Regions from separate parts of the Shinella sp. M27 genome, predicted to be linked through region 1. Evidence: riboswitches for the same ligand, from Rfam matches in the RefSeq annotation. Region 1 holds a riboswitch; each other region holds the start of a gene.
The links. Region 1 has a riboswitch for cobalamin ahead of bluB (5,6-dimethylbenzimidazole synthase). Riboswitches for the same ligand answer to the same signal wherever they lie in the genome.
Positions count from the first base shown of each region.

Region 2: linked by a shared signal. The riboswitch ahead of ACOZK4_RS01970 (hypothetical protein) and the one ahead of bluB (5,6-dimethylbenzimidazole synthase) in region 1 are both predicted to bind cobalamin.
Region 3: linked by a shared signal. The riboswitch ahead of ACOZK4_RS10160 (aromatic ring-hydroxylating oxygenase subunit alpha) and the one ahead of bluB (5,6-dimethylbenzimidazole synthase) in region 1 are both predicted to bind cobalamin.
Region 4: linked by a shared signal. The riboswitch ahead of ACOZK4_RS26285 (FadR/GntR family transcriptional regulator) and the one ahead of bluB (5,6-dimethylbenzimidazole synthase) in region 1 are both predicted to bind cobalamin.

Region 1 covers NZ_JBLZPK010000059.1:48,611-56,257, reverse strand. The annotation lists gene ACOZK4_RS21210 (ABC-F family ATP-binding cassette domain-containing protein) at 1-75, opposite strand, end outside; gene ACOZK4_RS21205 (phytanoyl-CoA dioxygenase family protein) at 228-1,292, opposite strand; gene ACOZK4_RS21200 (DUF2865 domain-containing protein) at 1,559-2,671, shown strand; gene bluB (5,6-dimethylbenzimidazole synthase) at 2,678-3,364, opposite strand; cobalamin riboswitch at 3,410-3,630, opposite strand; gene ACOZK4_RS21190 (diguanylate cyclase domain-containing protein) at 3,697-5,163, opposite strand; gene ACOZK4_RS21185 (TolB family protein) at 5,334-6,158, opposite strand; gene ACOZK4_RS21180 (NAD+ synthase) at 6,162-7,647, opposite strand, start outside.
Region 2 covers NZ_JBLZPK010000007.1:164,513-172,159, forward strand. The annotation lists gene metH (methionine synthase) at 1-1,900, opposite strand, end outside; gene ACOZK4_RS01970 (hypothetical protein) at 1,986-2,201, opposite strand; cobalamin riboswitch at 2,304-2,520, opposite strand; gene ACOZK4_RS01975 (GH36-type glycosyl hydrolase domain-containing protein) at 2,929-7,647, shown strand, end outside.
Region 3 covers NZ_JBLZPK010000027.1:69,548-77,194, reverse strand. The annotation lists gene ACOZK4_RS10185 (DUF1217 domain-containing protein) at 1-384, shown strand, start outside; gene ACOZK4_RS10180 (FAD-binding oxidoreductase) at 388-1,818, opposite strand; gene ACOZK4_RS10175 (L-threonylcarbamoyladenylate synthase) at 1,833-2,807, opposite strand; gene ACOZK4_RS10170 (diguanylate cyclase domain-containing protein) at 2,965-4,014, shown strand; gene ACOZK4_RS10165 (DUF6656 family protein) at 4,073-4,687, opposite strand; cobalamin riboswitch at 5,001-5,209, shown strand; gene ACOZK4_RS10160 (aromatic ring-hydroxylating oxygenase subunit alpha) at 5,315-6,556, shown strand; gene ACOZK4_RS10155 (2Fe-2S iron-sulfur cluster-binding protein) at 6,558-7,647, shown strand, end outside.
Region 4 covers NZ_JBLZPK010000074.1:52,917-60,563, forward strand. The annotation lists gene ACOZK4_RS26265 (FecR family protein) at 131-1,093, opposite strand; gene ACOZK4_RS26270 (sigma-70 family RNA polymerase sigma factor) at 1,170-1,685, opposite strand; partial or broken gene ACOZK4_RS26275 (short-chain dehydrogenase/reductase) at 1,990-2,082, opposite strand; gene ACOZK4_RS26280 (aromatic ring-hydroxylating oxygenase subunit alpha) at 2,668-3,897, shown strand; cobalamin riboswitch at 3,951-4,097, shown strand; gene ACOZK4_RS26285 (FadR/GntR family transcriptional regulator) at 4,081-4,545, shown strand; gene ACOZK4_RS26290 (SDR family oxidoreductase) at 4,695-5,480, opposite strand; gene ACOZK4_RS26295 (sugar-binding transcriptional regulator) at 5,530-6,480, opposite strand; gene ACOZK4_RS26300 (FGGY family carbohydrate kinase) at 6,502-7,647, opposite strand, start outside.

The DNA.
Region 1 (7,647 bases):
CAGATCGAGATGGGAGAGAAGCGCGTGGCCGTCAGGCGTGGACCACGAAATTTTCGAGAGGGTGATGGAAGGCATGGATACGAATTTCCCCGAGGACAAAACGACGTCGATTTGTGGTCGGGTTGAAATTCATGCTGCACCATCCGGTCGGTGTTGACGACGGGCTTTATGTAGAGCCCGACCGGCGGCCTTGCAAGGGCAAGCCGCCAATCGGGTATTCGAAGCCGTCAGGCCACCGGCGGCTTGTCGAGACGCTTGGACCATTCATCGGCCTTGCCAAGGCCGGCATCGCGCCAGGGCGAGCCCTTGATGCCGAGCTTGCTGCGCAGGCGCATGCCAGAGATGATCCAGCGGTTCATGCCCGAGGCGATGAACGGCAACGAGGCGATGTGCAAGCCGGTGAACGGCAGGAACGGATTGCGGCGCAGCGAGCCGTAGATCTCGATGCGCGTCGTCGTTTTGTAGCTCGGGCTGCGGGCGTGAAAACCATGCGTATCGGCAACGACGAGCGTATTGGCCTTCACGGTCATCTTCACCGGCTGACCGTATCCGAGCGCACCGAGCTCGTCCGGCATGATGCGCAGCGAGCCGCGGGCGGAATAGATGTTTTCGATCGCATCGGCGTTTTCACTGATGCCGCGCTCCCAGGCGAGGCGCTGCGGCGTCATTTCGTGCGAGCCCGGCACATAGGCGAACGGACCGTCCTCTTCACCGACATCGCGCAGGAACAGCCAGGCCTTCGCCGTCGGCTGGAACGTATCGCTGTGCAGCGCCGTCTGCGGATCGGTCGAACCGGCCGCAACGACGGACGGCAGGGCCATGACGATCTGAACCACCAGCAAGGGCTGGCCGGCATGGGAAGAGACGTAGCGCAGCAGGTTGGTCAGGCGCGGATCGTTGCGCGCGGCCTTGAAGCCTGGCAGGGTTTCGAGGTCGCTGTCATCGATGATCGCGCGGCGCGTGACCGTCGCGCCCTGCTTCATGTCGTGGCGCTCGAAATCGCGCTCGGCCAGTTCACGCGTGACGGCGGCGAACACTTCCGGCGACAAAAAATTCTCGATCTTGACGAAACCGGTCTCGGCATATTGCCGGCGATGGTCCGGCGCGACGAGGTTTTCCAGCTTCCTGCGGCGCCAGGCGGCCATGCGCATTGCCAGCGACACACGCTTCTCATGCAGGCCCTTTTTGTTGAGCCACTTGCTGCCGATAACAGGGTTATCGGCAAAGGATTTTGCACCCGATGCGAGTTGCAGCGCATAAAGAGGGCTCAACAAGACTGACGATATCTTCATGGTCACCTGCCTGCGGGATGATTGCGCCGCCGGACGGCGACCGTGCCGTAACCGGCTGTTGCATATGCCGAGAGTGCTACACCAAGGCCCCCGTGAGATCAATTGCGCCGTCCGCGCAAAGCTGACTAGGTAATTCATATTATCTCTTCGGCCGTTAATCACAAATCCGGGAGCGCGTTGCACGGCGCGCGCAGTGGCTTATGATAGGGACATGATCAAGGTGCGCCTCGGGCCGCCTTCCAAGCTCTCTTACGGGATATCAGGACGTGAAAGGACGCCTCCGCCTTTTGTTTGCGCTCGCAACCGGCTTGCCGCTCCTCGTTTCGGGCGGTGCGACGGCCTCCGATGTCTGCGAACGGATTCAGGCGGAACTGGCAAACCTCCCTCGGGTCGTGGTCGACACCACAAGCGCGCGCAAATATGCCGGCGCCATCGCCCGCCAGAATATCCAGCTGCGCAAGGCCAAGAGCGATCAGCGCCGCCTCGGCTGCTCGTCCGGCAGCATCACCGTCTTCGGCGGTGAGAACGAAGCGGCCTGCGATACGCTGGAAACGGTCATCGGCAAGATGGAGCGCAATCTCTATATCCTCGACCGCAAGCGCCGCGAATTTGCCGGCGGCACATCCTCGCAAGGGTCGCGGAACCGCCTTCTCGCCGCGCTGGAAACGAACGGCTGCAACGACGACGCGAAGGTGATGCCGATCGCCGCGACCGAAACCCTGCGCACCTTGCAGGACGATACGCGCACCCTGCCGCTGGGCACCATGCCTGAAGACAGCGGGCGATTGCAGCTGCGCTCGCTCGGTGGCAGCGCCGGCCATGGCAATCTGCGCACCGTCTGCGTGCGCACCTGCGACGGCGGCTTCTTCCCGATCTCGTCGGGCGCGACCCCGCTCGATTTCCGCCGCGACCAGAAGGTCTGCGCGATGATGTGCCCGGAAACCGAGACGCAGCTCTTCTACCAGTCGATGACACCGGGCCAGGAAACCGAACAGATGACGTCGACCGTCACCGGCCGGCCCTATCGCGATCTCGAGCACGCCTTCAGCTACCGGACCCGCGATCTCTCCAAAGCTGGCACCTGCGGCTGCAATCTCTCCGCCTATTACCAGGAGATGATCAAGCGCCAGAAGGCGATGAAGGGCGAGACCGTTAGTACGAGCGGGGGCACGACAGAGGAAGCCCTGCCGGAAACCGGCTCCATCACGACGATCACAACCCGGCATGACAAGCAGGAAACAGCAAAAACCCCTGCCAAGATCGAGGACCGTGACTACGATCCCACGCATAGCAAGGTGCGCACCGTCGGCCCCGCCTTCCTGCCGGAAAACGAGTCCGCCATCGATCTCGGCCGCCCGGCCGATGCCGGCGTCAACTGACCTGCTTTATGCAGTCGCCGGCCAACGCTCCTCGAACACCAACTCTTCCAGCGGCAGGCGCTGCCGCCATCCCTTCACCGCCAGTTCCGGCTCCGCATACAGCTGATCCACGAAGCCGACGCAGAGCCAGGCAACGATTTCGACATGCGCGGGAATGCCGAGAATGTCGCGGATATCGCTGTCATGGAAGATGCTGACCCAGCCGACGCCGACCCCTTCCGCCCGCGCCGCGAGCCAGAGGTTCTGCACGGCGCAGACCGTGGAATAGACGTCCATGCGTGGATTGTGCGTGCGGCCGAGCACCACCGTGCCGCCCCGCGTCGGATCGCAGGTCACACAGATCGACAGCGGCGCCTTCAGGATGCCTTCGAGCTTCAGCGCGCGGTATTGCGCCTGCCGCTCGCCTGAAAACATATCCGCCGCCTCGGCATTGGCCTTGAGGAAGGCGCCATGCACTGCACGGCGCGTTTCCTCGCCGCGTACCAGCAGGAAATTCCACGGCTGCATGAAGCCGACGGACGGCGCGCTGTGCGCGGCATGCAGCAGGCGGCCGACGAGATCGTCGGGCAAGGCATCGGGCAAGAACTGGTCACGCACGTCGCGGCGCGTTTCAATGGCACGATAGACGGCCTGCCTGTCCTCACATGGAAAGGCGCCCGCCCGGACGAGATCGTCCGAGAGTTCTGTTCGCATCGTCTTCTCCCCAACAATGCGTCCAACCTGCCGCCGTCCGCGCGGTTCGGTCTATCTCGCCAGGCCGGTCTTCTGACTTCGGTTCACGCGGCCCGCACCTGCCTTCCCGGTTCAAGAACCAGTGGCAAAAGCTTGAATCGATTCAAGCTTTGGAATGCACGCCATCCCCGTCACAGCGTTGGGCACGTTCCGGACCTGGATATTGCACCCGCACCGGATTCCCGATTCTCCCGCATGTCGCGGGCACCTGACTGAAAAGGATATGCGCACGGCTTTCGGGCACGATCAAGCCCGCCCGCGCCGCGCACCTGTCTCAGAGCGCCTCACAAGCATCAGGCAGCGCGCGCCGCACCCGCTTCGGCCACCGTGCCGGCATCGATATCGCCGGCGTGAACAGCGCGGTTGCGGCCGGCATGTTTGGCCGCATAGAGCGCGGCATCGGCCATCACCATGACGTCGTGTAGGCTGCCGCCGTGATCGGGGAACTGGGCAATGCCCGCGCTGCCGCCAATGAGCAGAAGCTGGCCGTCATAGGCGATCGGCACCTGCGCATCGAGGACCAGCGCCTCGGCAAGCGCCACGAGGTTTTCGCGGGAAAAATCGCCATTGAGAAGAATGGAGAATTCGTCGCCGCCGAGACGCGCCACCGAACCCTGCTTGCCTACACGATCGGAGAAGCGGCGGGCAACCGCCTGCAGCACGATATCGCCCGCCGCGTGGCCATGGCGGTCGTTGACCGCCTTGAACCTGTCGAGGTCGAGCGCGAGGATCGCGAAGGGCTTGCCGTTGCCCTTGGCGATGGTGCGGCGGACCTCCTCGTCGAAGCCGCTACGGTTTTTCAGCCCCGTCAGCGGATCGTGCCGGGCGAGGAAGGCGTTTTTCGCCTCGCTGCGCTGGAGCGCCCTGACCAGCGCGGAAAAGCGCAGGGTCACGAAGAGCATGACGCCGGCAAAGACCAGCACGAAAATCGCGATCTGCGGCAGGGCCGAGCGCCAGACGAAGGAGCCCGGCATGTTGGGCCGCCAGGAGGCGACCATCGGATTGTAAGCATCGCCGCCGACCGGCGTCATCACGAGGCCCGGCTCCTCGGTGACGATGGGCGTGAAGCCGAGATCGTGCACGCCGAGCCGCCGCTCGGCATTGGACAGCATCTTCTGCGACACCGGCTTGACGGTGATGAGCAGGGTCGGCTCCAGACGGCTTGCGGGAATATAGAGCGATTTCGGAACGACGGCCTGCACGACGACGATGCTCATGACGCGGTCGATGAGCCGCATGCCCGAGACATGTATTTCCGGCAGTGCCGGGGTCAGGAGATCGGGGTCCTCCTTGGCGCGCGCCACCTGCCAGCCACCCCGATCGGGCGACAGCGCCTCGCGATAGGCCCGCTCGGCGCGGCGGGTGAGATCGCTCATCCATTGCAGCTTTTCACGCGCCTTGCGGTCGGAAACCTTTTCGCCTCGATGCACGCCGAGGATTTTCTCACCATCCGGCGATGTCAGGATCATCCAGGAAAAGCCGAAGTCGGACCACATCCAGTCGCGCATCTGGTCGCGCACGAAATCGTCGTCCGGCATACCGTGGGCAAGCGCGTTGAAACTCTTGTCCCAGAAGGACAGCTGGCTCTGGTACTGCACCACCTGGTCGATCTGGTGGCTGAATTCGTTGCGGACCAGCGTGCGCTCGGTCTCGGCGACAAAACTGTCGGCGCGTTCGATGGCATAGTCGAGGACGAAGAAATTCGCCGCGCCGAAAAGCCCGACGATCATCACGGCCGCAGCGCGAATTGCGAAACTCACCCTTCGCCGTTTTCCCGTCCGGCCTTCTTCCGTCCTGCCCGTCATCGTCACCCCTGCCTGCCCCCGCCCGGTTCCGGGCATTGTTGAACAGAGGCTAATTGGCAGACCGCAAAATTCACTTAAACAGGCTGGTGAGCGAAAACTTAACGCATATGCACCACAAATTGTGATCAGACCGGCGCGTAACGCACAAAGGCGAATTCGCTGCCGTCCGGCGACCAGTTCGGCACGTTCATCGTGCCCTGCCCACCGAAAAGATCGAACAGAATCCGTGCGTTGCCGCCGTCCACGTCCATAAGGCGCAGCCGCACATCGAGATCGCGCGGATGATCGAAGACATCGCCGTCATAGGACAGCACAAGCAGGTGTTTCCCATCAGGCGACGGATGCGGAAACCAGTCGCCATAGGGGCTGTCGGTGATGCGGGTCGGCTCGGAACCGTCGGGACGCACCCGCCAGATCTGCATGTGGCCGGTGCGGCTGGAATTGAAATAGATCCATTCCCCATCCGCCGAATAATCCGGCCCGTCATTGCGCCCTTCTCCAAAAGTCAGCCGCTTTTCCTCACCCCCCGACACAGGAATCGTGTAGATATCGAAGACATCGTCGCGAATGCCGCAATAGGCGAGCGCCGCACCATCCGGCGACCAGCCGTGCCAATAGGACGGCAGGTTCGGCGTCACCAGCCTCGGAACGCCGCCCTCGACCGGCAGCACATAGATCGCAGACTTGCCGAACTCCACCTTGTCGCTGATCGCCAACATAAGTCCGTCGGGCGAAAGCCCATGGTCGTTGTTGCACTGCACCGCAAAGCCGGTGTCGATCCGTTGCGGCGCAACGCCATCGAGCGCCAGCCGATAGAGCAGCCCATCGCCATTGATAACGAGAAACCGCCCGTCCCGCGAAAAATTCGGCGCCTCGACCAGTTGCTCGGTCTGCCAGACGACACGTGTTTCGCCGGAGACGATGTTGTGGATTTCGACCGAGCTGCGCATCGCCTACCCCCGGTCGCGATACCGGTTGGTGATCGGATAGCGGCGGTCGCGGCCGAAATTCTTCTTGGTAATCTTCACGCCCGGCGCCGACTGGCGGCGCTTGTATTCGGCGATGTAGAGCAGGTGTTCGATGCGGTGCACCGTCTTCACATCATGGCCCCGCGCGACGATGTCCTCCGTGCTCATCTCCATCTCGACGAGGCATTCGAGGATGTCGTCGAGGACGGGATAGGGCGGCAACGAATCCTGGTCGGTCTGGTTCGGGCGAAGCTCGGCGGAGGGCGCCTTGTCGATGATGTTCTTCGGGATCACCTCGCCCGTCGGCCCAAGCGCGCCCGGCGGCAGATGGGCGTTGCGCCAGCTGGAGAGCGCGTAGACCTGCATCTTGTAGAGGTCCTTGATCGGATTGAAGCCGCCGTTCATGTCGCCATAGAGCGTGGCATAACCGACCGACATTTCCGACTTGTTGCCGGTCGTCACGACCATCGAGCCGAACTTGTTGGAGATCGCCATCAGGATCGTGCCGCGCGTGCGGCTTTGCAGGTTTTCTTCGGTGATGCCCTCTTCCGTGCCCTCGAAGGTCTCCGACAAGGCGGCGAGAAAGCCGGTCACCGGCGCCTCGATCGGCACGATGTCATAACGGCAGCCGAGCATCTTGGCGCAATCGGCGGCATCCTTGAGCGAATCCTGCGAGGTGTAGCGATAGGGCAGCATGATGCAACGCACCCGCTCCTCACCCAGTGCATCGACGGCGATGGCGGCGCAGATGGCCGAGTCGATGCCGCCGGAAAGGCCCAGCACGACATTCTTGAAGCCGTTCTTGTTGACGTAATCGCGGAAGCCGAGCAGGCAGGCGCGGTAATCCGCCTCCTCCTTTTCGGGGATGCGCGACATCGGCCCGCCGTCGCAGATCCAGCCGTCCCCTTCCTTCTTGAAGGTGACGAGCGCGACGGTCTCCTCGAACTGGCTCATCTGGAAGGCGAGCGTCTTGTCGGCATTGAAGGCGAAGCTCGCGCCGTCGAAGACCAGTTCGTCCTGGCCGCCGAGCTGGTTGGCATAGACGAGCGGCAGTCCGGTCTCGATGACCTGCTTCAGCACGACCTGATGGCGGATATCGACCTTGCCGCGATAATAGGGCGAGCCGTTCGGCGAGAGCAGGATTTCTGCGCCGCTTTCGGCCAGCGTCTCGCAGACGCCGAGCTCGCCCCAGATGTCCTCGCAGATCGGGATGCCGAGCCGCACGCCCCGGAAATTCACCGGACCCGGCATGGCGCCCTGGTCGAAGACGCGTTTTTCATCGAATTCGCCGTAGTTCGGCAGGTCCACCTTGTCCCTGACGGCAATCACCTTGCCGGCATCGATTATGGCGACGGCGTTGAAGCGGCCGGTCTCGTCCTGCCGGGGAAAGCCGATGATGACGCCGGGGCCGCCCTGTGCGGTGTCGGCGGCCAGATCGTCGATGGCGCGGCGGCAGGCCTTCAGGAAGGCG
Region 2 (7,647 bases), on a different contig from region 1:
AGGCCTCGCGCAGGTCCGGTTCGATCGTGTCATAGACGGCGAGCTGGCCGGCATTGACGATGCCCATGTCCATGCCCGCCTGGATGGCGTGGTAGAGGAAGACGGCGTGCATCGCCTCGCGCACTGGCTCGTTGCCGCGGAAGGAGAAGGAGAGGTTGGAGACGCCGCCCGAGATATGGACATGCGGGAGGGTAGCGGTGATCTCGGCGGTCGCTTCGATGAAATCGACGCCGTAGTTGTCGTGCTCCTCGATGCCGGTCGCCACGGCAAAGATGTTCGGGTCGAAGACGATATCTTCCGGCGCAAGGCCGGCGACTTCGGTGAGCAGCGTGTAGGCGCGCGTGCAGATTTCCACTTTGCGCGCCTTCGTATCGGCCTGGCCTTTCTCGTCGAAGGCCATGACGACCACCGCCGCACCATAGGCGCGCACGAGCTTCGCATGTTGCAGAAAGGCCTCTTCACCCTCCTTCAGCGAGATGGAATTGACCAGCGGCTTGCCCTGCACGCATTTCAGGCCGGCCTCGATCACTTCCCATTTGGATGAGTCGATCATCACGGGAACACGGGCGATATCGGGCTCGGCGGCGATGAGGTTGAGATATTCCACCATCGCCTTGGCGGAATCGATGAGGCCTTCGTCCATGTTGATGTCGATGATCTGCGCGCCGTTCGCCACCTGATCGCGGGCGACGTCGAGAGCGGCCGCGTAGTCGCCCGCCGTGATCAGCTTGCGGAATTTCGCCGAGCCGGTGACGTTGGTGCGCTCGCCGACATTCACGAAGGGAATGGCTTCGGTCAGCGTGAAGGGTTCGAGGCCGGAGAGGCGCATGTGGCGTGGAATGTCGGGGATGGCGCGCGGCTTGTGGCGCGCGGCGGCTTCGGCGATGGCGCGGATATGGTCCGGCGTCGAACCGCAGCAGCCGCCGACGATATTGACCAGCCCATCGCGCATGAACCCTTCGATCTGGGCGGCCATCTCGTCCGGCGTCTCGTCATACTGGCCAAAGGCATTCGGCAGGCCGGCATTCGGATAGGCGCAGACGAAGGTTTGCGCCACGGAGGAAATCTCGGCGAGGTGGGCGCGCATGGCATTGGCGCCGAGCGCGCAGTTGAGGCCGATGGAGAAGGGGTCGGCGTGGCGCACCGAATTCCAGAAGGCCTCCGGCGTCTGGCCGGAAAGGGTGCGGCCGGAGAGGTCGGTGATGGTGCCGGAGATCATGACGGGCAACTCGATGCCCTTTTCCTCGAAGACCTCGCGCGTGGCGAAGATCGCGGCCTTGGCGTTCAGCGTGTCGAAGATCGTCTCGATCAGGATGATGTCGGCACCGCCGTCGATGAGGCCGCGCAGCTGTTCGGCATAGGCGATCCTGAGATCGTCGAAGGTCACGGCACGGTAGCCGGGATTGTTGACGTCGGGCGAGATGGAGGCGGTGCGGTTGGTCGGGCCGAGCGCACCGGCGACGAAGCGGCGTCGGCCGTCCTTTTGCTGGGCACGCAGGCCGGCGCGGCGGGCAAGGCGCGCGCCGTCGCGGTTCAGCTCATAGACCATGTCCTCCATGCCATAGTCCGCCTGGGCGATGGTGGTGGAGGAGAAGGTGTTGGTTTCCAAAATATCGGCGCCGGCGAGCGCGTAGCGATAGTGGATGTCCTCGATGGCGCCGGGCTGGGTCAGCGTCAGCAGATCGTTGTTGCCCTGCTGGTGGCAGGCGCAATCGCCGAAACGGTCGCCGCGGAAATCGTCCTCGAGCAGCTTCAGCGTCTGGATTTCCGTGCCCATGGCGCCGTCGAGCACGAGAATGCGTTCGCGGGCGGCGGCTTCGAGGGCGGCGCGGATCTCGCGACCGTCCCGCTTCGGCTGTTCGGGGCCGAACAGGTCGTCCAGGTGGGAAGTGGTGGCCATGGGGAAACCCTCCGATGCAGTATCGTCTGCATCGGAGTTCACATAAAGATATCTTTATGTCAATATATCTTTATGTGGTTTGGCCCTAGTGCATCGGTCCATTCGCCCCGGCAAGCGAGGCGAACAGCGCCTTGAGGCGGATGATGTCAGGGTCGGCGCTTTGGCAACGGGCAAGCTTGTCCACCTCCTTCAGCGCCTCGACCGGAAGATCGGCGCCGCGCGGCTGCCAGAGCAGCCAGGAGATGAAGACGGATTCCGGCTTGCCGGTACCGGACGGCTGGATATCGGTGAATTGATACATTCTTTTTCCCCAATCGAAAATTGGGGGATGACCGGACGCACGCTGCTGGAATTTCACCCAAAGGTGACAACAAGCGCACCCTTGGGACACCCCGCCCATGGACGTTACAGACGTGTCAGGGCAGGTCTCCTGGCTTGCGGGTCATTGCCTTTGTCTCGCCTTCCCGGTGGTTCACACCAGTGGCATGGAGCGACATCGGCTCGCCGTTCACAGTTGCGGGGGCAGCGCCGGTCTTGATCCTCCTTGGAGCATCGCACCGGCTTCCCTCTTAGCCTCCGAGCCGCATGCGACTCGGAAGACCCTGACGGCCGGAGACTGGCGTGACGCGGTAAGCAAGTCAAGGATGCGGGAACACGATGCACAGGCCCGGAACTTTTTTCTCAGCAATGCATTTGGGCTTCCGCCTGCCTCCTGCCCCTCGCTCGTCTCGCCGGCGAGGGCGTGATTCACCAAAACTGCAGATGAGGGCCAATGCAGAGCCATCCCGACACGCTGAGATGTTGCAAGTCTCTGTCCTTACGGCTAAAAAATGCCGTTTTCATGCACCACGCGGCCAGGATGCCAATCAGCGTGTCGCCTGAGCCATGTTCTTTCCGTCAGCGCCATGGGGGCGTCGCATGGTGTCATGGCTGATCGCGGCACAGAGACGAAACCTGCCCGCAAAAAACCCTCCGGCGCACAGGCCTTTGCCGGATGGTTCAACATGGCCGGATCCAGATTAAGAAATATGTCCCTTCACAATACGCCGCACGCCGCCCGCGACGCAGACGCCAAGCAGATCGACTATAACGATTCGATCCGCGCCACCTATCTGACGCTGGAGGAGCTGGCCGAGTGCGGCGAGGCTCTGGCGCGCGACAAGATTGCGCCGCTGCCCGGTTTCCGGCCCTTCGAATTCCGCGCCCGGCACAAGGAAAACGAGAAGGAAATCTTCCGCGTCTATCAGGCGACGGCCAAGGACGTGGAGTCGGGCGCGCAGATCACGCCCGCCGCCGAATGGCTGCTCGATAATTATTACGTCATCGAAGAGGCCATCCAGGAGGTCCGCCGCGATTTCCCGCGCCGCTTTTACCGCCAGCTGCCGACCGTCGAGATCGACGGGCAGGCGGTGCCGCGCACTCTGGTGCTGGCCTGGCTCTACGTCGCGCACACCCAGAGCAACATCTCGCATGAAAGCCTGACGGCCTTCGTGCAGGGTTTCCAGAAGATCGATGCGCTGAAGATTGGTGAACTCTGGGCGCTGCCATCCTTCATCCGCTTCGTGCTGCTCGAAAACCTGCGCCGCATCTCCAGCCGTGTCGAGCGCTCCCGCAAGATGCGCTTCAAGGCCAATGACGTCGCCGATGAGCTGGTGCGCCTGAACGATCCCGAAAAGAGCATCCAGTATCTGCGCTCGATCGAGAACTTCGTCGAGGACAACACCTTCGTCACGCAGCTGCTCTACCGGCTGCGGGATGGCCTGCAGGCATCCGGTGTGGTGATCCAGTGGCTGGAGCGCAAGATCGAGAGCCGCGGCAGTGATCTCGAAGAGCTGATCGTCTCGGAAAACAACCGCCTGTCCTCCGGCAATGCGACGATGAGCTCGCTCATCAAGAGCCTGCGCACCGTCGACGACACCGAATGGCCCGTCTGGTTCGAGAGCGTCAGCCGCCTCGACGACGCGCTGCGCCAGGGCTCGGACTATTCCGACCTCGATTTCGGCTCGCGCAACAAGTACCGCAACACGATCGAGCGTTTCGCCCGCCGCTCCGGCAAGACGGAGCTTGAAGTCACCGAGATCGCGCTTGCCATGACGGCGGAAGATGCGGCCGCCCATGTCGAGGACCTCGACTACAAGGCCAATGTCGCCGCCTTCCTCGTCGGCAAGAAGCGCAAGCAGCTCGAAAAGCGTATCGGTTACCGTCCCTCCATCGTGCAGCGCATCGTGCGCTTCGGCCGCAAGCTCGACTGGTTCGCCATTGCCGGGCCGAATATCCTGCTGACGCTGCTCGCGATGATCGCGGTCTTCTACTTCCTCGATCAGCTCGATATTCCGAACGGCGCCTGGTTGATCATGCTGGTGCTCTTCGCGCTGCCGGCTTCGGAAGGCGCCTCGGGCCTGTTCAACACGCTCGTCACCTTCTTCGTCACGCCCTCGCGGCTTGTCGGCTACGAATTCAAGGACGGCATTCCCGACGATGCGCGCACGCTCGTCGTCGTGCCCTGTCTGATCGCCAAGCGCGACCATGTCGATGAGCTGGTGCGCAATCTCGAGGTGCACTACCTCGCCAACCCGCGCGGCGAGATCTATTTCTCGCTGGTCAGCGACTGGACGGACGCCCAAGTCGAGGAAACCCCCGCAGACCTCGAAGTGCTGGAATACGCCAAGCGCGAGATCGCGGCGCTTTCGGCGCGTTATGCCTATGACGGCCGCACGCGCTTCTACCTCCTGCACCGCCGCCGCCTCTACAATCCCTCCGAGGGCGCCTGGATGGGCTGGGAGCGCAAGCGCGGCAAGCTGCACGAACTGAACCTGCTTTTGCGCGGCGACGGCGACACAACCTTCCTGCCAGGCGCCAATGTGGTGCCGCCTGACGTCAAATACGTCATGACGCTCGATTCCGACACGCGCCTGATGCGCGATGCCGTGACCAAGCTCGTCGGCAAGCTGCACCACCCGATCAACCGTCCGGTCATCGATGCCGAAAAGGGCAAGGTCACCGCCGGCTACAGCATTCTCCAGCCACGCGTCACGCCGTCGCTGACGACCGGCAAGGAAGCCTCGACCTTCCAGCGCATCTTCTCCGCCGACCGCGGCGTCGATCCCTATGTCTTCACCGTCTCGGACGTCTATCAGGACTTCGCCGGAGAAGGCACGTTTACCGGCAAGGGCCTCTACCATGTCGACGCCTTCGAGGCGGCCGTGAAGGGCCGCATCGGCGAAAACGAAGTGCTCAGCCACGACCTGCTCGAAGGTTCGTTGTCGCATTGCGCGCTGGTCACCGACGTCGAACTCATCGAGGACTTCCCGACCCGCTACGGCACGGAAACCTCGCGCCAGCATCGCTGGGCGCGTGGCGACTGGCAGCTCCTGCCCTACCTTTTCAACCCGGCCAACGGCATTTCCATGCTCGGCCGCTGGAAGATGTACGACAACCTGCGCCGCAGCCTCATCCCCATCGGCTGGCTCGTCGCCTCCGTCATGGGCTGGTACTATATGGAGCCGCGCCAGGCGCTGATCTGGCAGCTCGTGCTGATCTTCCTGCTCTTCGTCGCCCCCACGCTCTCGCTGATCTCGGGCATCATGCCGCGCCGCGGCGACATCGTCGCGCGCGCCCATGTGCACCGGGTCATCTCCGATATCCGCGCCTCCAATGCGCAGGTCGCGCTGCGCATCGCCTTCATCGCCCATTCGGCGGCGCTGATGGCGGACGCCATCGTGCGTTCGATCTACCGCACCTTCGTCAGCCGCAAGCTGATGCTGGAATGGCGCACGGCCGCGCAGGCCGACAGCGCCGCACGTGGCGGCATTCTCGACCATTACAAGGCGATGTGGCAGGCGCCGGCGCTCGCCGTGCTTTCCGTGGCGCTTGCCACGATCTCGGATACGGGCCTGCCCTTCATCGGCGTGCCCTTCGCGCTCGTCTGGGCGCTCTCTCCGGCCATTGCCTGGTATGTCAGCCAGACGGCCGAAACCGAAGACCAGCTCGTCGTGTCCGACTATGTCGCGATGGAACTGCGCAAATACGCCCGCCGCACCTGGCGCTATTTCGAGGATTTCGTCACCGCCGAGCAGCATTACCTGCCGCCGGACAATTTCCAGGAAACGCCGCAGCCGGTGCTCGCCGAACGCACCTCGCCGACCAATATCGGCGTTTACCTGCTTTCCACCATTTCCGCGCGCGATTTCGGCTGGATCAGCTTCGAGGAAACGGTCCGCCGCCTCGAGCAGACCATCGCCACCATCGACGGCATGCCGAAATATCGCGGCCATCTCTACAACTGGTACCGCACGAACACGCTGGAAACGCTCGGTCCCCGTTACGTCTCGGCGGTCGACAGCGGCAACCTCGCCGGCCATCTTATCGCCGTCTCCTCCATGTGCCGCGAATGGGCGGAAGCGCCCTCGGCGCATCTGCAGGGCAGTCTCGACGGCATCGGCGACGTCGCCTCGATCCTCTCTGAAACGCTGAAGAAGCTGCCGGACGACCGCAAGACCGTGCGCCCGCTGCGCCGCCTCATCGAGGAGCGCATCGTCGGCTTCCAGAACGCGCTCGCCGCCGTCAAGCGCGAGCACGAATTCGCCTCCATCCGCGTCATCAACCTCTCGGTGCTGGCGCGTGACGTCAACAAGCTGATCGTCAATCTCGACCACGAGATCAAGTCGGCGGACAGCGGCGAACTCGCCAAATGGGCGGGCGCGCTGGTCGCGACCTGCGAGGCGCACATCGCCGACAGCGTCTTCGACCTCGGCTCGATCGAGGGCCTGCGCAACCGTCTCATCGTGCTGCGCGACCGCGCCCGCGACATCGCCTTCTCGATGGATTTCGGCTTCCTGTTCCGCCCGGAACGGCGCCTGCTCTCCATCGGCTACCGCGTCGAGACCAACGAACTCGACGAGGCCTGCTACGACCTTCTCGCGTCCGAAGCCCGCCTCACCAGCCTCTTCGCCATCGCCAAGGGGGATCTGCCGACCGAGCACTGGTACAAGCTCGGCCGTCCGGTCGTGCCGGTCGGCTCGCGCGGCGCGCTGGTCTCCTGGTCCGGCTCGATGTTCGAATATCTGATGCCCCCGCTCGTCATGCAGGAGCGCCAGGGCGGCATCCTCAACCAGACCAACAATCTGGTGGTGAAGGAACAGATGAACCACGGCCGCCGTCTCGGCACGCCCTGGGGCATTTCGGAAGCGGCCTTCAACGCTCGCGACCATGAACTGACCTACCAGTACACGAACTTCGGCGTGCCGACGCTCGGCCTCAAGCGCGGTCTCGGCCAGAACGCCGTCATTGCGCCCTACGCTTCACTGCTCGCCGCGCAATATGCGCCGAAGGAAGCGCTCGAAAACCTCGAGCGACTGCGCAAGCTCGGCGCGCTCGGTGTCTATGGTTTCCACGACGCCGTCGACTTCACGCCGACCCGCGTGCCGGAAGGCAAGACCTGCGCCGTTGTGAAGAACTACATGGCGCACCATCACGGCATGTCGATTGCCGCTGTCGCCAACGTCGTCTTCAACGGCGCGCTGCGCGAACGCTTCCATGCCGACCCGGTCATCGAGGCCGCTGAACTGCTGCTGCAGGAAAAGGCGCCGCGCGACATCCCCATCATCAACGCCAAGCGCGAGCCGGAAACCGTCGGCAGCACGCAGGCCGACCTGCTGCGCCCGGAAATCCGCATCATCGAGAACCCCTTCGCGAAGGAGCGGGAAACCGTCTTCCTGTCGAACGGCCACTATTCGGTGATGCTGACG
Region 3 (7,647 bases), on a different contig from region 1:
ATGGAAGAAGAGGCGGGCAACGACAATGCCGGTGTGCGCCTCGCGCTCTATTTCGAGCGCAAGGCCGGCACGATCTCCAGCGCCTACGACGTTCTGGCCGACGACGCGCTGTTCCAGGTGTTCAAGACGCTCTTCCAGCTGCCGGACGAGGTGGGCAGCGCCGACATCGACGCGCAGGCCGACATGGTCAAGCGCTACCTGAAGCTCGAAGATTTGCAGGACCCGGAAAAGGTCGCCAAGATGATCACCAAGTTCTCGGTGCTCTACGATCTCGACAACCAGTCGACTGACGATCCCGCTTTGTCGGTGCTGACCAGTTCCGGCTCCGCCAGCATCAGCGCCGACACGATGATGTCGCTCGCGCAGCTGCGCACCGGCGGTTAAGGTTCAGATCGCGACGACCTTGCCGGGGTTCATGATGCCGGCCGGGTCGAAGGCTTGCTTGACCCTTCGCATCAGGTCCATCTCGATCGGCGTGCGCACTGCCGCAAGTTCGTCGCGCTTCAGCTGGCCGATGCCGTGCTCGGCGGAGATCGAGCCGTTGTATTTCAAGACGATGCCGTGCACGAGATGATTGATCTCGCGCCAGCGGCCGAGGAAGGCCTGCTTGTCGGCGCCGACGGGCTGCGAGATGTTGTAGTGGATGTTGCCGTCACCCATATGGCCGAAGGAGCAGATGCGCGCGCCTGGCATCGCCGCCATCACGGCCGCATCGGCTTCCGCCATGAAAGCCGGAATGGAGGAGACCGGCACGGAGACATCGTGCTTGATCGAGCCGCCCTCCGGCTTCTGGGCCGGCGACATGCTTTCGCGCATATGCCAGAGCGCCTTGCGCTGCTCCTCGCTGGAGGCGATCACGGCATTTTCGACCAGCCCCGCCTCGATGCCTTCGGCCAGCAGCGCCTCCATCATGCGGCGCGCCGTCTCGGCGGCGTCCGAAGTGGAGATATCGATCAGCACATACCAGTCATGCCGGGTGGCGAGCGGATCGCGCACGCCGGGAATATGCCGCGTGGTGAAATCGACGCCGAGGCGCGGCATCAGCTCGAAGCCGGTCAGCGCCGTGCCGCAGCGGCTGGACGCACGCTCGAAGAGGGCGAGGGCATTCTCAACGGATTTCAGCCCGGCAAAGGCCACTTCATGACCGAGCGGGCGCGGAAAGAGTTTCAGCACCGCCCCGGTGATGACGCCGAGCGAACCCTCCGCGCCGATGAAGAGATCACGCAGGTCGTAGCCGGTATTGTCCTTCTTGAGGCGGCGCAGGCCGTTCCAGACTTCGCCGGTCGGCAGCACGACCTCGAGGCCGAGGCACAGCTGGCGCATATTGCCATAGGCGAGCACCGCAGTACCGCCGGCATTGGTGGAAAGGTTGCCGCCGATCTGGCAGGTGCCCTCCGAGCCGAGCGACAGCGGGAAGAGCCGGTCGACGTCTTCCGCGGCCTTCTGGATCTCCGCCAGCACCGCGCCGCCATCGGCGACGATGACATTGCCGACCGGATCGACGTCGCGGATGCGGTTGAGACGGGAGAGCGACAGCACGACATCCGCCATGCCCTCACGCGGCACGCTGCCGCCGACATGGCCGGTATTGCCGCCCTGCGGCACGATGGCCGTGCCGGTTTCCGTGGCAAGCGCCAGGATGGCCGAGACTTCTTCCACCGAGCCGGGCCGCAGCACCAGCGGCGAGGTGCCATGGTAAAGCCCGCGGCTTTCGACGAGATAGGGCGCGATGTCCTTGTCATCGACCAGCGCATGGGCCGGACCGGTGATTGTGGCGAAGCGGGCGATGAGTTCGGGGGGAAGTGTTGCCGCAACCATGGTCGTCTCCATTCTTATCCGCGCGGGGCGGCGGCCCTCTGCAAACGGTCGTTGATCGCCTCGCCGAGGCCCGTGGCGGGAATGGGCGAAAAGGCGATTGCACTGCCGCCCGCCGCATCCGCCTGCTTCATGTAGCCGAAGAGATTGGCGGCGGCTTCGGCAAGGTCGCCGGAAGGGCTGAGGTCGAGCACCAGCGCCGCTTGCGCCTCGCCGGGAAGCGGCGTGCCCCCGAAGCGGATCAGCACTTCGCCCGGCCGCACGTCGCTGGCATCGAGCCGCACCGGCGCATCGGGCGCATAATGCGAGGCGAGCATGCCGGGTGCCTCGATGGTCGCGCCGGCCGTCTCGTTGCGCAGAACGGGCAGGCCGGTGACGCGCTCGATGTCGGCTGCGTCCAGCCCGCCGGGCCTCAGCAGGCGGATCGTCCCGCCCTCGACCTTGATAATCGTCGATTCGAGCCCGACGACCGCCGGCCCGCCATCGAGGACCAGCTCCAGCTTCGCGCCGAAATCGTCGGCGACATGGCGGGCCGTGGTCGGGCTGATGCGGCCGGATGTGTTAGCGCTGGGCGCGGCGAGCGGCTTGCCGAAGGCGGCGAGCAGCCGGCTGGCAAACCCCTTGGGAATGCGGATGCCGACAGTATCGAGCCCGGCGCGCGCCAGCGGATGGATGGCGCTCTCCGGCCGGATCGGCAGAACCAGCGTCAGCGGCCCCGGCCAGAAGGCCTCGGCGATCCTGCGCGACAGCGGGTCGAAGACCGCGTGTTTTTCCGCCATGGCGAGATCGGCCATATGGCAGATCAGCGGATTGAAGCGCGGCCGGCCCTTCATGTCATAGATGCGGGTGATGGCGAGCGGATTGGTGGCATCGGCGGCAAGGCCGTAGACCGTCTCGGTGGGAATGGCGACCGGCACGCCGCGGCCGAGCGTTTCGGTGGCGCGCGCCAGCGCTTCCTCCGCATCCGTGCGCGTGTCAACGATATCAGCCATCTCGCCCTTCCGTCTTTGCCGCTTCCTTTACAGGCCTTTGCCGGCAAATGCCAAGAGTTCGGCGGATGGCTAAAATTCGAACGGCCGGATTAGATCGGCCGAAAGACTGGGCTGTTACGGTCAGGGTGAAAAGTCCCGCAAGCAGGTCCGCATCTGAATGGCTAACAGGAAATCCTCGACCACCGACGTCGCCTTGCGCGTTGCAACGGCCATGAAGCAGATGGGCATAGACGGCCTGCCGCGCAATTACGAACTGGTCTACGAGGCCTATGCCGGCAGCAATCCGGATCTCGTGCGCGACTTCATCGCACTCGGCAAATACAAGACCCAGGCCGCCCTCGATGAACTGGGCCGGAAATACCTGCCGCACCAGCACGAGGCGAGCGTGCTGCAGCGCTCCGCCGGCGCGATCAGCAACGAGATGAGCAATTTCATGGACCTGCTCAGCCAGGAGCGCTCCTCGCTGAACGACTACGGCCGCCTGATCGGCGAGGCCTCGCAGGTGATCGGCAGCGTCGGTGGTGCGCTCGGCAGCTCGCTCGAAGCGTTGCAGCGCGCCACCGAGCAGCGCGTCACCCACACGGCGGAGATGGCGGAAAAAGTTGCGGCGCAATCGGCCACGATGGACGGCATCCAGAAGGAGATGGTGGAATTCGAGGCGATGAAATTCGTCGATCCGCCGACCAAGCTCGGCAATCGCCGCGCCTTCAACAAGGCGCTCGCCCGCGTCTATGCGAACCCCTCCCTGCCGATGCTCTGCGGCGTCGTCGTGGCGGAAGTGGACGCCGAACGCCGCTTCTCGCCGGCCCAGATAGAGGCGCTGTCCGACCATCTCGTGACCTTCTACGGCGGCCTGATCCGCCAGGCCTTCCCGTCAAACGACCTCGCCGTGCGTTTCGACGGCCTGCGCTTCGGTTTCCTGTTCAACACTTCGGATGAGGGGGAGGTGGAGCGGCTGATCGATCTGCTGCGCGCCGCCTTCCAGACGGTGGCGCTGCGCGATCCGCGCACCAACCGCAATCTCGGCCATCTTACCCTGTCGGCCGGTGTCTGCATGTCGGATCGCGCCGACAGCGCGCTCGACCTGTCCTCGGCCTGCGAGCGGGCTCTCCTTGAAGCCAAGGCCTCCGGCGGCGACCAGATCGTCGTCTACGGCCGCGGCGACGAGGTGCCGGCGGGCAAGGAGTGGATGCTGTACAGGGCGTGAGAAGCCGTTCCAGCAAAAGGGTGAAGCGGGTTTGCGTCCGGAATTGCGTTCGGGAAACTTAAAGCGCGCTGATGATCTTGCGCAGCGCCTCGTTGCGGGCGCCGAGCATCAGTACGTTCTTCATGGCGAGCTTGGGATCATCCGTGCGGAAGATCACGCCGTTGCCGCGCACCTTGCGATCGATCGTCAGGCGGCCTTCGTGGTCCGTCGGCGTGATGGCGACGGCGAAATACATGCGGCTCTGCTTTTTCGAAATGCCGGCGAAGAACTGCTCTTCCTCGCCGATTTCGGCAAAGAAATTGGCCATGTAGAAGGCCCATTGCACGTTCTGGAAATCCGCGAAACTCGAATTGGCCACCGTGATGTGGCAATAGCCGAGGTGCGGCGTTTCCGTAAGCGTGCGGTGGAAGATCAGTTTCGGGAACTGGATCGAGCGGTGAAAACCGTTGATGCGGTCGTGGGTAACGGTGCCGGCGCGTTCCAGCTTGCGGCCGGTGCGTTCGGCCACCTCGGCATAGGAGAGGTAGCGCTTTTCGCTCGGGCTCCAGTTGTCGGGGGTGCGGTCGATGCGGCCGGTGCGCAGGAATTCCGTGTGCACGGCGGATTTCGGCGGGTTCTCGCGCTTGTAGGCGACGGCGTCGTAATAGCGAAACTTCGTCTGCTGTTGCTGCACGCCCAGCACTCCCTGCTCGCGTGGCGCTTTGCGCGCACGCCCTGATGGCGGAAGTTTATGGAAACGCCGTTAAGCATTCCTTTCCGTCCGGACCCTCAATCCTTGCAGGGCGGTTTCGATGGTCGCAATATGACAAGCTGCCGCTTTGCTCATCCCCGTGCCCATTCTCGCGCCAATTCGTGCGATTAAAAGGCATATTATATTGATATATATCGATAAATATCAGAGATAGAAGCGGCTCACTCATTTTTTGATTGTCGTCAAATCATGAAGGCGCGTCGTTTTTTGACATGTCGGCCGGCGATTCTTGCGGTTAGATAAAGACACTCAAGGTGTCGCCTTCTAGGGAGGGCGAAGAATTGGGAAGCCGGTTGAAATCCGGCGCTGCCCCCGCAACGGTGTTGGAGCAAAAGCGGCAAAAAGCCACTGGACGGAAGTCTGGGAAGGCGCCGTGTCGGTCGCAGGCTCTGTCCTGCATGGCCACTCCTCAGCCCGGAAACCAGCCTGGAGAAAAGATCGTGACTGGCTGCGGCGGGCGGCCGGGAAGCGTGCACGCCGGGCGTTTTCACGCCTGGATGCCGTCTCCTCCGTGCGCCTCATCCCCAAACTGGACCTATGAGGATTGCCATGGATATCCGCAGCGACGTGCTCCGCAAGCTCAAGAACCGGCGTGAAGGCCACAGCCTCGAACAGGCCTTCTACATCGACCCCGACCACTACAAGCTCGACATGGAGACGATCTGGTATCGCGACTGGCTGTTCATCGGCCATGACTGCGAAATCCCTAAGGCCGGCAACTATTTCACTGTGCAGGTCGGCGATTATCCCGTCGTCATCACCCGCGACCGCTCGGGCACGATCCGCGCGCTGCACAATTCCTGCCGCCACCGCGGCTCGCGTGTCTGCACCCAGCACAAGGGCACCTCGGCCAAGCTCGTCTGTCCCTATCACCAGTGGACCTACGAGCTCGACGGCTCGCTGCTTTTTGCCCGCCACATGGCTGAGGATTTCGACAGGACGCAGCACAGCCTGAAACCGATCCATTGCGAGACCCTCGGCGGCTACATCTTCATCTGCCTCGCCGACGAGGCCCCGGATTTCTCCGCCTTCCGTGCCACTGCCGAACCCTATCTTGCGCGCCACCGGCTCGGCGAAACCAAGGTCGCCTTCGAGAGCACGATCATCGAGAAGGGCAACTGGAAGCTCGTCTGGGAAAACAACCGCGAGTGCTATCACTGCGCCGCCAACCATCCCGAACTCTGCCGCACCTATCCGGAAGCGCCGACGGCGACGGGCGTGCAGGGTGCTAAGGACGATCCCGTTATCGCCGCGCATTGGGCGAAATGCGAGGCCTCCGGCCTGCCGAGTGAATTCCGGATGTCGCCGACCGGCCAGTTCCGCGCGGCCCGCATGCCGCTCATCCAGGATGCCGAGAGCTACACCATGTCCGGTGCGCGCGCCGTCCAGCGCCCGCTGTCGAACGACGTCTCGGAAAGCGGTATCGGCACGCTGCTGCTCTTCCACTATCCGACGACGTGGAACCATGTGCTGGCCGATCATGCTATTACCTTCCGCGTCCTGCCGCTCGGCCCGGAGCTGACGCAGGTCACGACCAAGTGGCTGGTCAACAAGGATGCCGTCGAGGGTGCCGATTACCGGCTCGACGAGCTCACCCATGTCTGGACCGAGACCAACGACCAGGACCGCCAGATCGTCGAGGAAAACGCCTTCGGCATTCGCTCGCCGGCTTACCAGCCCGGCCCCTATTCCCCGGAGGACGAGGGCGGCGTCATGCAGTTCGTCGAATGGTATTCGAATTTCATGATCGACCGGCTGGACAACAAGCAACCGATGTCGCGGGTGGCCTGACATGACGATTTCGAGCCATTTCCGCCATTTCGACGAACTTCACCCCTGGCATGATCGCCATAACCTCTTGGAATGCATCGCGGCAACCGTGGAGACGGCCGACGTGATGACCTTCACCTTCAGTTCCGATCAGAAGAACTGGTTCCGCTATCTGCCGGGCCAGTTCGTCACGCTGGAACTGCCGGTGTCGCCGGACGAGCCCGTGATGCGCACCTACACGCTCTCCTCGACACCCTCGCGGCCCTTCTCCGTCGCCGTGACGGTGAAGGCGCAGAAGAACTCGATCGGCACGCGCTGGATGTTCGATCATCTACGCCCCGGCATGAAGCTGAAGGCCTTCGGGCCGCTCGGCGATTTCTCCTTCGTGCGCTATTCGGCGGAAAAATACCTGTTCATCTCGGCCGGCTCCGGTGTGACGCCGATGATGTCGATGACGCGTTGGATGGCGGATTGCGCGCCGCAATCCAACGTCGCCTTCGTCTCCTGCGCCCGTAAGCCGGAGGACCTGCTGTTCAAGCCGGAACTCGAATGTCTGGCCGCCCAGATGCCGAACCTCGCGCTCGGCTTCGTCGTGGAAGGCCACAATCCGCGCGACGGCTGGCACGGTCTGCGCGGCCGTATCGATGCCGCGCGTCTCTCGCTGCTCGCGCCCGATTTCCGCGAGCGCACCGTCTTCTGCTGCGGCCCGGAACCCTTCATGCGCGGCGTCAAGGACATGTTGAAAGTCTGCGGCTTCGACATGAACCGTTACCACGAGGAAAGCTTCCAGCCGGCCAATGCGCCCGCGCCGGAAGAGATCGCCATCCGTGCCGGTGCCGGCGAACAAGCGGCCGACGTCAACGCCATCTCGACCGTCACCTTCACCATGGCCGGCAAGGATGCCCAATGCCCGCCCGGCCAGACGATCCTGCAGACAGCCCGCGCCGCCGGCGTGCGCATCGGCGCCGCCTGCGAGGGTGGCCTCTGCGGCACCTGCCGGGTCATGAAGGTCTCGGGTGAAGTCGAGATGCACCATAATGGCGGCATTCTCGATGACGAGATCGAGGAAGGCTACATCCTCGCCTGCTGCTCGCGGCCGATCGGGGATGTAC
Region 4 (7,647 bases), on a different contig from region 1:
AATCTCAACTCTGAACCCCTTGACGCAAATCGACGGCAGACCCCCTGTCTGGTCCGTCATGGGGTAAGACCGTAAAGATGAGAAAAACCCTCAACCTTCGCGGAAGGAAAAATTAACATTTTCATTAAGTCTATGAAATGATTGTCAGATAATTTGAGATGTGGCGTACTTTGATCGGCAGGCCGCCTTGCAGCACATCCAGTGAACCGTTGGCGTCGCGCAGATCGAGAACCGCATTGACCCGGAGCTTTTTGAGTCGTCCGTCCATGATGACGATGACACCGCGATGCCAGGCGCTCAGCGCCGACACGACCTCCTCCAGCGACCGGCCTTCGGCGACATACTGGCCGTCGCGCCATCCGGTTACTGCGGAAACGTCCTTTTTGACGGCTGCCCCGATCCGCCCCTGACGGTCGATACGGGCGACTTCCCCTTCGCCGACATCCAGCGTATCGCCGGAGACGGTTCTGATCCGCACGCTATGCTCGGTCACGGCAAGTTCCGCGCGGGCCTCCGGCAGGTCGCGCGCGATATCGAAGGCCGTGCCCCTGGCCCGGAACGAGAGTTCGTCCACCATGACCTCGAACGGGCGCGCCGGATTGGCCGCGACCTCGAAATACGCCTGGCCTGCCCTGAGATGAACCTGCCGTATGCCATCGGAGAAATCGACGTCGATCGCCGACCGGGCATTGAGCGAGACACGCGATCCGTCCGGCAGGTCGATGACCTCGAGGCTGGCCGTATCGGTGGCATAGTCCGCCGACAGGCGATCCAGCAGGCCGGAGGACCAGAGCGCGCTGCCGGCCACGCCGCTGGCGCCAAGACACAGGAACAGCGAGAGGGCGCCGCGGCGCGTCAGGCCCTGCTTCGGTGCGGCCAGTACGCGTCCGCTCCTGCGGTCGAAATGCAGATTGCCCATGGCCGCCCAGAGCCGCTCGGCCTCATCGGCTGCCTGTCCACGCCGGGCATTTTCGGCACGCCATGCCGCATAGGCGGCAGCATCTTCGGGCGTTGCCGCGCCCGAATTCAGGCGAACGATCCAATGCAGCGCCTCTTCGACCGGATCGGCTTGCGTGTTGGCAAGATCATTCATCGATATATCCAGGTTCGGTTGCCCCTCTGCCGGTTAAGACGGGGCAAATCGCACAAATCCACAATAGGCTCGCACATTACAGGTCCCCATCGGCCAGAAGGAGGGATCGGCAGTGGAGCAGGGCGCGGACGATATGTTTTTCGACCATGCTGGTGGATATGCCGAGATGCGCGGCGATCTCCAGATGGGTGTATCCCTGCAGCTTGTTCATCACGAAGGCTTGCCGGCAGGGCGGCGGCAGGGTGTTGAGATAGACGGCGAGCTTGGCCAGTTCGCGCTGCATGTCCATGCGCGCAGCGCCGTCATCGGCAAGATGAGCCTCGTTGAGGCTGTCGAGGTCCACACGGCGCTGCCATTCCCGGTTCTGGCGATCGGTAAAATCGATCGCGGCATGGCGGGTCGCGGTAAAGAGATAGCTCTTCGGATGGTTGATCGGCGTGGTCGACCGCCGTGCAACGAGCTTCAGATAGGCATCCTGGACGACTTCCTCACCGTTGTCGCGATTACCGACAAGCCGCGTGGCGAACCGGACCGCCTCGCGATGGTAGAGCTTGAACAGCTGATAGAGCAATGTGTTGCGGTTGATCGCCATCGTTTCCGGCAGTTCATTCCGTGGTTGCCGCGCGAGAAATTTCCGCCGCGGACACAGCTGCGCCTCTCATAACCGCTCGAAGGATAAAAACAAGATTAATCTAGTCAAGTTATCCCTCCGATTCACGCCACTGCCAATGCCTACCCGGAGCGGACTGTCTACTTTCATCTATATTCGAGTGGTCGCTACTGTAACTTCTTGCGGATTTCGGGCGGAGCGCGTCAGAGATGGAAATCTCGTCCGATGCAGAGCCGAGCGTATCTGCATCGGACATCGGCCTGGATGGCTGAGAGTCTACCTTGATGATCCAGGCGACCGCGTCGGCGCCGGCCGGGATGCGCATCGGGGCATATGGATCGGTGGCCGCACGCCAGACGGGCTTGGCAACGTCCGAGGAACGGTTTTTGCAGCGCCCGATGTCCGCATGGCCGCGGTCACGCCATTGGCAAACTCGGCATCGGGCGCGGGGAAGGCGCCGTTTTCTTCCAATCTCGAAAACGCGCTAGAGTTGCTAATGATTTTTTGCTACAACTATGGGCCGACGGTTCGAGTTGGTTCATGAGCGCAGTTTGCCGCATCTGATAATAGTGCGGTAGAGTCCCCCTCACTCGAGCAATGATCGCGGAGGGCCAGGAGATTTTTTTGTCGCGGTAGCGTCAGCGACATCGCGCTATGACCCCGTTGGGATGGCGCATTCGGGAATCTCGGTTCGTATCCTCCTAGCCGCTTCTGGTCTGCAATATATCGGGTAACATGGGCCATCCCGGTGAATTTATTGTCTATTCATTGTTGAATTTTGAGGCTGTTTGGCGAATGCGTTCTTTCGCTAAGAGATCGCGGGCATTTAAACGCGACATGAAATCGTTAGAGTAGCTTATGCCTCTAATCGACAATGTCGATTAATAGAGGAAATTTCGGCGACTTGTCCAAGCTCCTGAACGTCTAAATACTGATGAGAAGCTAGTATTTAGGGGTGCATTGAGTGACGAAGGACGCAGAGACCTTAATCAAGACGTCTACGGGTCCGATCGACCAACTCATTGCAGGGCATCGTGCCGGTTACGGTCTTTCCCGACCGTTCTATCACAATGCCGATATCTACCAGCGCGATATGGAGCGGGTCTTCCGCCGGCATTGGCATTGCATCGCCCATGAGAGCGTGATCCCCAACGCCAACGACTTCGAGGTCTTCCGTATTGACACCGAGCAGGTGATCGTCACGCGCGCGGCGGATGGCTCGATCCATGCCATCCTCAACGTCTGTCGCCATCGCGGCGCGGAGGTCTGCACCAAGCAGAAAGGCAATGCGCGCGTCTTCGTCTGCCCCTATCATGCCTGGACCTACGGCAATGACGGAAGCCTGCGTGCGGCGCGCCTGATGCCGAAGGAATTCAAGCGCGAGGACCATGGGCTGAAAACGCTGCATGTGCGCGTTGTCGAAGGCCTGATCTTTATCTCCTTTGCGGAGGTTCCGTTGGATTTCAGCGAGGTCGAGCATCTGTTGCACGCGACCTGCGGCCAATACGGCTGGGGGAGCGCCAAGGTCGCCTATCGCGAAACCTATCCGGTTGCGGCCAACTGGAAGCTGGCCGTCGAGAATTACGTCGAGTGCTATCACTGCGGCCCCGCGCATCCGGAATATTCGCAGACCCACGCGCTGGAGCAGCCGCTCCATATGATCGAGGCGATGAACGACGCCATGGAAGCGCGGACCTATGCGCTTGGCATCGAGGTCGGTTCCGGCAACCGCTGGCAAACCTCACGGGAAGGTCGCGAGGCGATCCATGCCTTCCGCTATGCGCTCTACGAGGGTGTTGAGAGCGGCAGCGAGGATGGCAAGGCTGTCGCGCCGCTGATGGGGCGTTTTACCGATTTTGATGGTGGCGTCACCTCCATTCATCTCGGCGGAACGACATTCCTCGTCTGCTACCCCGATCACGGCATGATCTATCGCTTTATTCCGAAGACGGCAGAGACCTGCGAGATGGAGCTCATCTGGCTTGTCGATGGCAAGGCGGAGGAGGGCAAGGATTACGATCTCGACCGGCTGACCTGGCTCTGGAAGGTCACGACAGCCGAAGACAAGGCAATCATCGAGCACACGGCGCGTGGCGTGCAGTCACACTATTTCGTTCCCGGCCCGATCGCGCCAATGGAGCATAACGAGCTTCGCTACATCGACTGGTATCTCGACGAAATCAGTCGCCCATGAAGATAAAGGTATAAGCATTTCTTTATATCTATTGACAATCGCCCCCTGATGACGTGAAGTCTGCGCGTCGTGGTTCTCTGGAGCGGCTTTGCCATTCCAGGGCTAAGAGGGAATCCGGTGCGCCGAACATTCGGCAAAGCCGGGGCTGCCCCCGCAACTGTGAGCGGCGAGCCGCTGTCCAGCATGGCGTCCAATCACATGGGCCCTTGGCGCTACTCCGACAGCTATTCGGTTTTCGATGTATTCCAGACGCGGATCATGTTGGAAGGGCAAATGGCTAGTCTTGCGGCAGGGAGGCTGATGGCGAATCAACTGGATCAGATGGAAAAAATGACCCAGCAGATGGAGCAAGGCTGGGCGCAGCAGGATCTCTTAGCCAACGTCGAAGCCGACTTGGAATTCCATGCGATCATCGCATCGGCCTGCAGTAACGCTATGCTGCGTGCACTCTACCACACCGTCCGCGATCAGTTGACCGCGACGCAACGACAACCCATTCCGATAACTGATCCCGCTCGCATGCGTGAATCCATCGCAGAGCATCGCCGCATAATCGCGGCCCTGCGCGCAAACGATCCCACGGGAGCTCGGTTGGAAATGGAAACGCATATTCGAAATACAGCGCGTTGCGCGGGCTTGGAGCCCTAAACCATACATGCGACTGACGGCGTAGGTTCAGATCCATTCAAGAGCTTAAGATCGGTGTTGGTTTATCGCAAAAATGATCGCTCCTGCAAAAGCGCGCCGATAGGCGTGCATTTGTGTGAAACAGATAGCGTCCGTAGGCTAGCCCCGTCTTACGACATGATCAGCCCGCCATCGACGTTGATGGTCTGGCCGGTGATGTAAGCTGCATCGGGGGACGCAAGGAAGGCGACGAGGGCGGCGACTTCTGCAGGCGTGCCGGCGCGACCCATCGGGATGCCCTCGACCCATTCGGCCATCAGTTCACCCGGGCCGTATTCGCCGAGCATCTTGCCCCAGACACGGTCGTTATAGTCCCACATCTCGGTGTGGATGATGCCGGGGCAAATGGCATTGGCGGTGATGCCTTCGCGGGCGAGTTCCTTGGCGAGGCTCTGGGTGAGGCCGACGACGCCGAATTTCGACGCGGCATAGTGCGGTGTGTAGATGAAGCCCTGGCGGGCCTGACCGGAGGCGGTGTTGATGAGCCGGCCCTTCGTGCCGCTGGCGCGGAAGCGGCGGATCGCCTCCTGGCAGCACAGGAAGACGCCCTTGGTGTTGACGTCTAGATTGAGGTCCCATTCACGCTCGGTCAGGTTCTCGACCTTCGCGATGGTGATGACGCCGGCATTCTGCACGGAAACGGAGATGGCACCCAGCTCCGCTTCAGCCTCACCATAGGCTTCTTGAACGGCCTTGGCATCTGTCACGTCGAGCGCGAGACCGAGGATTTCGGCGCCGGTTTCCTTGGCGAGTGCGGCGGCCGCGTCCACCGTGTCCTTTTCGATCGCGGCAATCGCGACTTTCGCGCCTTCTTCGGCAAAGCGCTTGGCGATGCCGCGGCCGATGCCCTTGTTGCCCCCGGTGACGAATACCGTCTGGCCTGCAAAACGTGTCATGGTCTTTTCTCCATAATGCGCAGCAGGCCGATGTCTGGTCCGGGATGGATCAGGCCGTGAGCCGTGCCGCAGTAAACTTGTCGGTGACGAGCACATCGATGACGCCAAGTTTCAGGGCGCCGGCGATGGCCTGGGTTTTCGATTCTCCGCCCGCGAGCGCCATGACGCGGGCAGTCTTGCGCAGTTCCTCCAACGAAAGGCCGATAACGCGGTCGTTGAGGGGCGTTTCGACCGGTTTGCCGTCCTGGTCGTAGAAACGATAGGAAATTTCGCCAACTGCACCCGCCTCGTGCAGCATCGCCATTTCCTGGCGGGAGAAGGTATTGCCGGATCGGGCAAGAAGCTCCGACGGCTCAACCGCGCCGATGCCGACGATGGCGAGGCTGAGGCGGCCGAAGAGGTCCATCGTCTCGCGCACCACCGGGTCCGCCAGCATGACAAGCTTGGCTTCCCGCGAAGAGGTGATGCCTTGCACGAGGAGAAGCCGCGGCTCACCGCCCGTCAACCGGGCCAGGCGGGCGGTCAGCTGCGTCGCGTGGGTCTGGACGGAAGCGTCGCCCATGCCGCCCAGGATCTGCACGATGTATTTGGCCTTGGCGTTCTTCAGCGGGTGGATGTTGTCCACCATGCGCAGGATCGTCTGGCTCCAGCTCGAGACGCCGACGATTTCATCTTGCTGTAGCGTGACTTCGAGGAAGTGGGCGGCCGCTTCGCCGATGCGTGCCATGATGGCGCCATCGCGATCTTCCGAACAATCGACGACGATGGCTTCGGTGAGGCGGTAGCGCTCGCGCAATGCGGTTTCCAGCTCGGCAAAGGTGCCGGCCGGCGGGATGACCGTCGTGCGTACGATGTCTTCCTGCTCCGCCCGCTTCAGCATGCGCGAAACGGTGGCCTGCGACATATGCATGAGTTCTGCGATCTCAGCCTGCCGCTTGCCTTCGATGTGGTACATCTGGGCAATGCGGGCAATCAGCCGTAACTCGTTGAGCCGTCCCATGGAGCCTCCCGTAGTGAATTTTTATTCACTCATAGAGGAAGGACCTGAGACGGTCGAGCGGTAGATTGCGTCCTGCCAGACGAGCAGGCGATCCGCGGTATCGGAGACCTGCGGGGGGATGGCATTCACGGCGCGCGGCAGGGCGGCGATCGCCGCGAGGTCCGGCCAGACGCCGAGCGTCAGGCCGGCAAGATAGGCGGCGCCCAAGGCGGAGGCCTCCGGTGCATCGCACTGGATGATGGCGTGGTTCAGCGTATCGGCCACGCACTTCATCAGGAACGTGTTCTTGCTCGGTCCGCCGTCGGCATAGAGGCGGCCGAGTGGTGTCGGCGATTGCGTCGACATGGCCTTGAAGACATCATGAACCTGGAAAGCGATGCTATCGGTTACGGCGCGCGCCATCTGGGCGCGGCTGGTGTTGAAGGTGATGCCGGAAAACAGTGCGCGGGCATCGGAATGCCAATAGGGCGCGCCGAGGCCGACGAAAGCCGGGACGAAGCCTGGTCCGCCGGCTGGGGCGGTTGCGGCAAGTTCGGTGAGAGCCTGCACATCGGGCAGGCCGAGCATGTCGGCCATCCAGGGCAACGAGGCGGCAGAGACGAGGATATTGCCCTCGAAGGCATAGGTCGGTCTGCCGCCGATCGACCAGGCGATGGTCGTGGTGATGCCCTGTTGCGGCGCGATGAAGCGGGGCAGGGTCGTCATGATCGACGAACCGGTGCCGAAGGTCACCTTGCCGTCGCCGGGATTGAAGGCGCCGTGGCCGAACAGGGCGGCGTGGCTGTCGCCGACGGCGGAGGCAATCGGGATGCCGTCTGAAAGGCCGGGCACGTTCTTCGTGACGCCGAAGCGGGATGCACTGTCGCGGACTTCCGGCAAGGCGGATTTCGTCACGCCGAAGAGATGGCAGAGTTCGTCGCTCCAGACCTGTTCATTGAGATCGTAAAGCTGGCTGCGGGCGGCATTGGCAGCGTCGCAGGCGTGCACCGCGCCATCCGTGAAGCAATGAATCAGCCAGGCGTCGATCGTGCCGAGCCGCACCTTGCTTCCGGTGGGCACGCGATCCAGCAGCCATCTCATCTTGGGGCCGGGGAACATCGGGTCGATCGGCAGGCCGGTGAGGGCCTGGACACGTGGCGCATGGCCGGCAGCAATCAATTCGGCGCA